2 regions of the Methylomonas rapida genome follow, and region 1 is predicted to be linked to the other one. Evidence: riboswitches for the same ligand, from Rfam matches in the RefSeq annotation. Region 1 holds a riboswitch; the other holds the start of a gene.
What was found. A riboswitch is a leader RNA that binds a small molecule or an ion and turns the genes downstream of it on or off. The one in region 1 is predicted to bind cobalamin.

Region 1 (4,143 bases):
CACGGAATCCCAGGACCAAGACAAACTGATCGCCTGTGGCGCCGACTTGTTGTTTTTACCGACCGTCGAAGAAATGTATCCGCAGCCGTTACAAACCCAAGTTTCGGTAAAAAATTTATCAATTCTGCATTGCGGCGCCAGCCGGCCCGGCCACTTCGATGGCGTGGCAGTAGTGGTGTGCAAATTGCTGAACATGGTTCAACCGGATTTGTTGCTGTTGGGCGAGAAGGATTTTCAGCAACTGGCGGTGATTCGACGCATGGTGACCGATTTAAACATCCCGGTCGAGATCCAAGGCGTGCCGACGGTGAGGGAAACCGACGGCTTGGCGATGAGCTCGCGTAACGGCTATCTGTCAGAAAGCGAAAGACAAGTGGCTCCCTTGCTGTATCGTTCGCTGCTAACGGTACGGGATGCCATTCTTAAAGGTCCGGATGATTATCGGACCATTATCGAACGGCAAGCCGAGGTGCTGCAAAGAGCGGGATTCATGCTCGACTATTTTCAGGTTTGCCGCAGCGTGGACCTGTTGCCGGCGACAGCAAGCGACCAGAATCTGGTCGTTTTGATCGCCGCCAAGCTCGGAAAAACCCGTTTGATCGATAACCTCTATTTTTCCCGACAACTGGCTGATCGCACTGAATTTTAATCTAATTCAGCAGCGGCTTAAATTTGATAGCCTGCCAGATTTCGGGCATAATCGCCCCTCCCCTAGTATTTGAAGATGCTTACCATGCACATAAACATGCTTAAAGCCAAGTTACACCGGGCGCGTGTAACGCATTCCGAGCTCGATTATGAGGGTTCGTGTGCCATTGATGGCAAAATCCTGGATGTTTCAGGAATCCGCGAATACGAGCAAATTCACATCTACAACATCAACAACGGCCAACGCTTTACCACTTATGCGATTCGCGCGGAAGAAGGCTCCGGGGTGTTTTCGATCAATGGAGCCGCGGCCCGTTTGGCTTGCCCTGGCGACTTGATCATCATAGCCGCTTTCGCCAGCCTTGATGAAAAGGAATTGAAGAATTACAAACCTACCCTGGTTTATTTCGATGGCAACAACAAAATCAGCCATTCCAGCCATTCCATCCCGGTCCAGGCCGCCTAAATTTCCGCAACCGCCGCTCATCGCGGCGGCCGATTTTCCGCTCAAGCTTCCGAAACGGCGATTTCACTGACTCTTTCGGTCAGCGTGATGCTTTGTTCTATCGTCGCCAATACTTTCTGCAAGCCGATACGCCGTTCGGTATTGATGACCAGCGGCGACTTGATGGATCCTTTGACGGTAGGCTTGCCGCCTTCGACGTCATTGTCCTCCTTGTGCAGCAAAATCAGAATGAGTACGTCATCGACGCTTTGTAGCTGCAACAAGGCTTCTTCGTCATCGGTCAGGACAAAGTCGTAATTGATGTGAAAATGGGCCGGATGCGCGACCGAAAAAATCAAGTTCTCATCATCCACGGATTGCAGGCGATAAACGATTTCGTTGCCTTCTTCGCCAAATAATCTAAAGCGCTTTTGATCCTCAAAGCCTGGCAGGCCAAGTGGGAAAGTGATGATGCTATCGGAATCGATGTCCTGCGCGCCTAGCTGTTTAGATTGAATATCCATGTTGCCGCCTGTTTTTTCGTCTATGGTGAAAATCGATAGAGCATTTATAGCACGGAAAAAACTAATTGCAACGCCCAAGGCAATGATGCTTGCAGGATCCGATTGAACTGCCTACAATCGCCCCCTCTTTCTGGTGCCTGAGTCAGACCATCGACTCAGCTTAAACAGGAAGTCGGTACGGCTTTTTACCAAAAACAGCCCAAGCCGACGCTGCCCCCGCAACGGTAGATAAGTAAAAGAATCGCGAAAACGCCACTGTGTATCTTGCATGGGAAGGCCGCGATTCAGGCCAAAACCACTTATGAGCCCGGAGACTGGCCCGGAAGATCATTCGAGACAGCGGAGGGCTGTTTACGGAATGGTCAGAGCCTGTCTCCGTCTTTTTCGTGCGCCATTTTTCCTCTGTCGTTTATTTACCTGAATGCGCGGTGGGCGCAGAGGACAACATGCAAAAACCATTCTTCACCCCCTTGGTGCTGGCGCTCGTCGGCGCGTCGACATCGGCACAAGCGGCCAGGAACGACGAAGCCGCCAATCTACCAGACACCTTGGTAACGGCAACCCGCAGCGAAACGGCGACCGATGAATTAGCGACGGCAACCACGATATTCACTCGCCAGGACATCGAACAATTGCAAGTCAGGACCTTACCGGAATTATTGAAAACCGCACCCGGCATCGATATTACCGAAAACGGCGGTTACGGCAAGGAAACCAGCGTATTCATGCGAGGCACCAACTCCGATCATATACTGGTGCTGATCGACGGGATCAAGGCCGGCTCGGTGACCTCCGGGCAGGCGGCGTTTCAATTCATCCCGATCGACCAAATCGAACGCATCGAAATCATCCGTGGCCCTCAATCCAGCTTATACGGCTCTGAGGCCATCGGCGGCGTGATCCAGATTTTCACCCGCAAAGGCGCGCAAACCGACCAACCCAGCATCAGCTTCGAAACCGGCGCGGGTTCTTACGATACCTTTACCACCTCGGGCACGGTCAGCGGCAAATGGCGAAACAGCTGGTACACGCTGGGCGCCTCCCATCTGAACAGCCAGGGTTTCGACGCCCGCCAACCGACTTACGGTTTTTTTCCTGTCGACGAACCGGACCGCGACGGCTATTACAATACCGGCTTGAACGCGCGCGCCGGCCATCGCTTCGACAACAACACCGAAGTTGAAGCGTTCTTCTTGCGCTCGTTCGGCAAAACCGAATTCGACGGCACCCCGAATAAAACCGACTTCGTCAATCAGATGATCGGTACTTCGGCCAGTTTCGATGTCATGGACAATTGGCGTTCCACGTTGCGTTTTGGACAAACGCAGGACGAGGCAGATAACTTTCGCCCCAACGGGGATTTTTATAGCCGCTTCAACACCACGCGCTGGAATGCGACTTGGCTGAACAATATCACCTTGACCGACAACCACCGCGCGACGCTAGGCACCGATTACCGGGTCGACGAAGTCCAAAGCTCGACCCGTTACAATGAATCGTCGCGCTACGACGTCGGTGTATTCGGCGAATTGCATAGCCGGGTTTTCGATAATCATTTCCTGAATGCCTCGCTGCGCTGGGACGAAAACGAGGCCTTTGGCGACAGCGTCACTGGCAATTTTGGTTGGCGTTACAACTGGCACTACGGACTCAGCGCCTTTGCCAGCTTCGGTAACGCGTTCAAGGCCCCGACGTTTAACCAGCTATATTTTCCCAACTACGGCAATCCGAATCTGAAAGCGGAAAAATCCACCAGCTTCGAAGCCGGCATTGCCGGTAACCATGATTGGGCAAACTGGCAATTACGCGCTTACCATACCGACATCGACGATCTGATTGCGATTTTTCCGGTGGAAAATATCAACAAGGCACAAATAGACGGCATGGAAGCGGAAATATCAGGTCAAATCCTGGGCTGGCGCAATAGCCTGAACATGGCGATGCTGAGCCCGAGAGATAGGGTCACCAATCTACGCCTGGCACGGCGCGCCGAGCAAACCCTGTCGTACGACGTGTCACGCTCGTTCGACGCTTTCGATGTCGGCGCCCATATATTGGCGCAAGGCAGTCGCTTCGATGACAGAACCAATCTCAACGAAGTGGACGGATTCGTGACCTTCGATCTACGCACGGCTTATCATATCGACAAATACTGGACGCTCAGCGCCAAGCTGAATAATCTGCTGGATAAGGATTATCAAACCGTCGATACGTATAATAATGCCGGACGCAATTTTTTCTTTACCATACACTACAACAACTGAACCTCGGAGTATGACATGACCCACAAACCCACTTTAGCAGTTAAACCCGGCGCCGTCGCCTTGATGGCGCTGATGGCCGCCACCCGTTTTCATCATTTCGGCACGCCGTTCGCGTTGCCCGATGCCTCGCTGGCGATATTCTTCTGCGCCGGCTTATGGCTGGGTGGACGCTATTTGTTCGCCATGCTATTGCTGGAAGCCGGTCTGATCGATTATCTGGCCATCACCAAGCTCGGCGTCAGCGATTTTTGCGTATCCAAGG
Region 2 (4,143 bases), 940 kb from region 1:
CTGGCGCAACTGTTGGCCGAGTGTTTTGAGTTCGTCACGCGAGGACTGGCCTTGCCAGTACGACTCCAAAGCAAACTTGAGTTCGCGCTTGGCGCCGATACGGGGAAAACCTAAATTGTGAATTTTTGTCATGAATAACTGCCGTCTAGTGAATATTTGACACATAAAACATTGTAAACAGATCAACGAATGACGATAATCGATGATTCTTCATCAATCTATGAGGCTTATTCATTGATATGGAATTGATCCATCTGCGTATCCTGCTGGCATTAAAACGCCACGGCACCCTGAGCGCCGCCGCCGAAACCCTGCATCTGACCCAGTCGGCGTTGTCGCATCAAATCAAAAACCTGGAGCAACGCCTGGGCGTGACGCTGTGGTACAAGCAGGGCCGCTCGCTGGTGTTGAGTCAAGCCGGGCGCTATTTGTCGGAGGTGGCCGAGTCGGTCATCGCCACCGTCGATTCGGCTGAAAACCACTTGGCGCAACTGGCTAAAGGCAAAACCGGCAAATTGACCATAGGTATCGAATGCCATGCCTGCTACGAATGGTTCCGTAACATCCTGCAACCCTATTTGCGCGCCTGGCCGGATTTGACGGTGGAAGTCACGTCGCGCTACCGTTTTGAATCGTTCGAGGCGATTCGCCAATACAAGCTGGACGCTGTGTTGACCTCCGATCCGGTCGAAAATGGCCTGCTCAGCTACCAGCCATTATTCGATTTTGAGTTGGCGTTGATCGTCGCCGACAGCCATCCGCTGGCCGGTCGCGGGCTCATCGTGCCCGACGATCTGCGCGGCGAAACCGTGTTGACCTACCCGGTGGCCCGCGACCGCCTCGACATGTTCCGTAAGGTGCTGCAACCGGCAGGTATCGAGCCCGCTGCACACATCCAGGTTGAGGAAACCGACATCATGTTGCAATTGGCCGCAGCCGGTCGCGGCGTTTGCCTGCTACCGGAATGGCTGCTGGCCGACAAATCCGCCAAACTCGGTCTGAACGGCTTGCGCTTCGCCGACCTGCCCATCGGTAAAACCATGTATCTGGCCTGTCGGCATGAGGATGTGGGTTTGGAATACCTGCAATGGCTGATCCATCATGCCCGTACCGGGTTGGCAATCAAACAGCAATAACTACATATAGTGATAAATTAAAAATTTAATCGGCACATATAGTAATTTGAGCTTGACGTCCCTATGCCGCCAGCCTAGAATCCTTCTCCGAGATGGTTCCCCCAAAAGGGGGATTAAAAGGGAATCCGGTCGGTGGTCTAAGAATTCGATCTTTAACTACTGATAAGCCGGAGCTGCCCCCGCAACTGTAATTGGCGAGTCTTTGTTCAAGCATGCCACTGGACGCGAGTCCGGGAAGGCGAACCAAGACGATGACCCGAAAGCCAGGAGACCTGCCTTCGAAACCTTCAGTCAACCAGGAGCGGGGTGCCTCCGAAGACGATGGCAAGCGCATTGGCTTCCGGCGGTTTTCGTATCGCGCTCCGGTTCCCGGCTTTCCCTTCCTCTTCCGCCACTCCCGTCATTAATCGCGTGGAGTATCGCATGCAAGCTACCGCAGTCAGTTCATCCAACCTACGTCCCGGCATTGCCGAATCAGGCGTTCTTACAACTACCGATTATCCGTTGCCGCTGGCATACAGCGGCCTGGAAGTGATCCGCCGTAATCGTTCGGTGGTGGCGTTTCAGCCGGAAAAGATCGCCATTGCCATCACCAAAGCCTTTCTGGCTGTCGAAGGCCAACACGGTGTCAATTCATCCCGTATTCGCGAGCAGGTGGCTCAACTGACTGCCAGCGTGGTCGAGGCATTGACGCGACGCCTGCCCGGCGGCGGTACGGTGCATATCGAAGACATTCAGGATCAGGTCGAACTGGCCTTGATGCGCTCCGGCGCCCACGATGTGGCCCGCGCCTATGTGCTGTACCGCGAAAAACACGCCGAACAGCGCACGGCCGAAACATCAGCGGCAGACATTGTCCCCTCGCTACAGGTCGAGGTCGACGGACAACGTCAGCCGCTGGAAAGCTTGGCGCTGCAGGATGTGTGTCGCGAGGCCTGCGCCGGCTTGACCGATGTCGATGCCGAACTGGTCTGGACGCAAACCCGGCAAAATCTCTACGACGGCATTCCGCTGACTGCGGTGCGCCAGGCCTTGGTGCTGGCGGCGCGCACCTTGATCGAACGCGAACCCGACTATGCCAAGGTCGCGGCCCGTTTGCTGCTGAGTCATTTGCGTCTGGAAGTATTGGGGCTGGCCGTGAATCAGGCCGCGATGGCCGAACGCTATGCCGATAGTTTGGGCGAATTTATCGCCGCCGGAATCGCCGCCGAATTACTCGACCCGCGCCTGAAGGATTTCGACTTGCCCCGCCTCGGTCAGGCCTTGCTGGCCGAACGCGATCTGCAATTCGATTATCTGGGCCTGCAAACCCTGTACGATCGTTATTTTCTGCACATCGACGGCCGCCGCATCGAACTGCCGCAATGTTTCTTCATGCGGGTGGCGATGGGGCTGGCCTTGAACGAAATCGACCGCGAAGCACGCGCCATCGAGTTTTACCGGCTGCTGTCCAGCTTCGACTTCATGTGTTCGACGCCGACCTTGTTCAACAGCGGCACCCGCCATCCGCAATTGTCGTCGTGCTATCTGACTACGGTATCCGACGATCTGGACGGCATTTACCAGGGCATCAAGGAAAATGCCTTGTTGCAAAAATACGCCGGCGGCCTGGGCAACGACTGGACGCCGGTGCGGGCATTGGGCAGCCGGATCAAGGGAACCAACGGCCACAGTCAGGGCGTAATTCCGTTTTTAAAGGTGGTCAACGATACCGCCGTCGCGGTCAACCAGGGTGGCAAACGCAAGGGCGCGGTCTGCGCCTATCTGGAAAACTGGCACCTGGATTTCGAGGAATTCCTGGATTTGCGCAAGAACACCGGCGACGAGCGCCGCCGCTGCCATGACATGAATACCGCCGCCTGGGTGTCCGACCTGTTCATGCAACGGGTGGAGGAAAATGGCCAGTGGACATTGTTTTCACCGGTCGATGTGCCCGATCTGCACGACAAATTCGGCCCGGACTTCGCCGCCGCTTATGTCCATCACGAAGCCAAGGCCGAACGCGGCGAAATCAGACAGTACAAGCAAATCGGCGCGGTGCAACTTTGGCGCAAGATGCTGACCATGCTGTTCGAAACCGGCCACCCGTGGATCACCTTCAAGGATGCCTGCAATCTGCGCTCGCCGCAGCAACATGTCGGCGTGGTGCATGGCTCCAATCTGTGTACTGAAATCACGCTGAATACCTCGGCCGATGAAACCGCGGTCTGCAACCTGGGCTCAGTGAATCTGCCGGCACATTTAAGCGAGCGAGACGGCAACTGGCAGCTGGATGCCGACAAACTGCAACGAACCATTAACACGGCCATGCGGATGCTGGACAATGTCATCGACATCAATTTTTACGCCACCCCCAAGGCGCGCAACGCCAACCTGCGTCATCGTCCGGTGGGATTGGGGCTGATGGGCTTTGCCGACTGCCTGCAACGTATGGGTTTGGCCTATGCCAGCGACGAGGCGGTGACGTTTGCTGATCGTTCCGCCGAGCTGTTGTGTTATTACGCTTACCAGGCATCCACAGAACTGGCTGAGCAACGCGGCCGCTACAGCAGCTTTACCGGCAGCCTGTGGCAACAAGGCGTGCTGCCGCTGGATACACTGGATAGCCTGGCCGAGGCACGCGGCGGACTGTTGGAGACCGACCGCGGTGCCCATCTGGATTGGGACAGGCTCAGACAGCGGATCAGTCAAATCGGCATGCGTAATTCCAATTGCGTTGCCATCGCGCCGACCGCGACCATCGCCAACATCGTCGGCGTTTCGGCATCGATCGAGCCGATTTACCAGAATCTGTATGTCAAATCCAATTTGTCCGGCGAATTCACCGTGGTCAACGCCGCGCTGGTGCGCGAACTGAAGGCGCTGGATTTGTGGGACGAGGTGATGGTCGCCGATTTGAAATACTTCGACGGCTCGCTGGCCGCCATCGAACGCATTCCGGAACCGACCAAGGCCCGTTATGCCACCGCTTTTGAAGTCGAAGCCGACTGGCTGATCGAAGCCGCCG

Region 2: it holds a riboswitch for cobalamin, as region 1 does, so the genes downstream of both, NM686_RS05440 (ribonucleoside-diphosphate reductase subunit alpha) here and NM686_RS01070 (TonB-dependent receptor domain-containing protein) in region 1, are expected to answer to the same signal.

Annotation. Positions count from the first base shown of each region.
Region 1 is NZ_CP113517.1:233,413-237,555, reverse strand. Features, by position in the region: gene panC (pantoate--beta-alanine ligase) at 1-649, shown strand, start outside; gene panD (aspartate 1-decarboxylase) at 734-1,114, shown strand; gene fliW (flagellar assembly protein FliW) at 1,156-1,617, opposite strand; cobalamin riboswitch at 1,732-1,954, shown strand; gene NM686_RS01070 (TonB-dependent receptor domain-containing protein) at 2,064-3,881, shown strand; gene NM686_RS01065 (hypothetical protein) at 3,897-4,143, shown strand, end outside.
Region 2 is NZ_CP113517.1:1,170,731-1,174,873, forward strand. Features, by position in the region: gene metE (5-methyltetrahydropteroyltriglutamate--homocysteine S-methyltransferase) at 1-132, opposite strand, end outside; gene NM686_RS05435 (LysR family transcriptional regulator) at 240-1,136, shown strand; cobalamin riboswitch at 1,213-1,430, shown strand; gene NM686_RS05440 (ribonucleoside-diphosphate reductase subunit alpha) at 1,560-4,143, shown strand, end outside.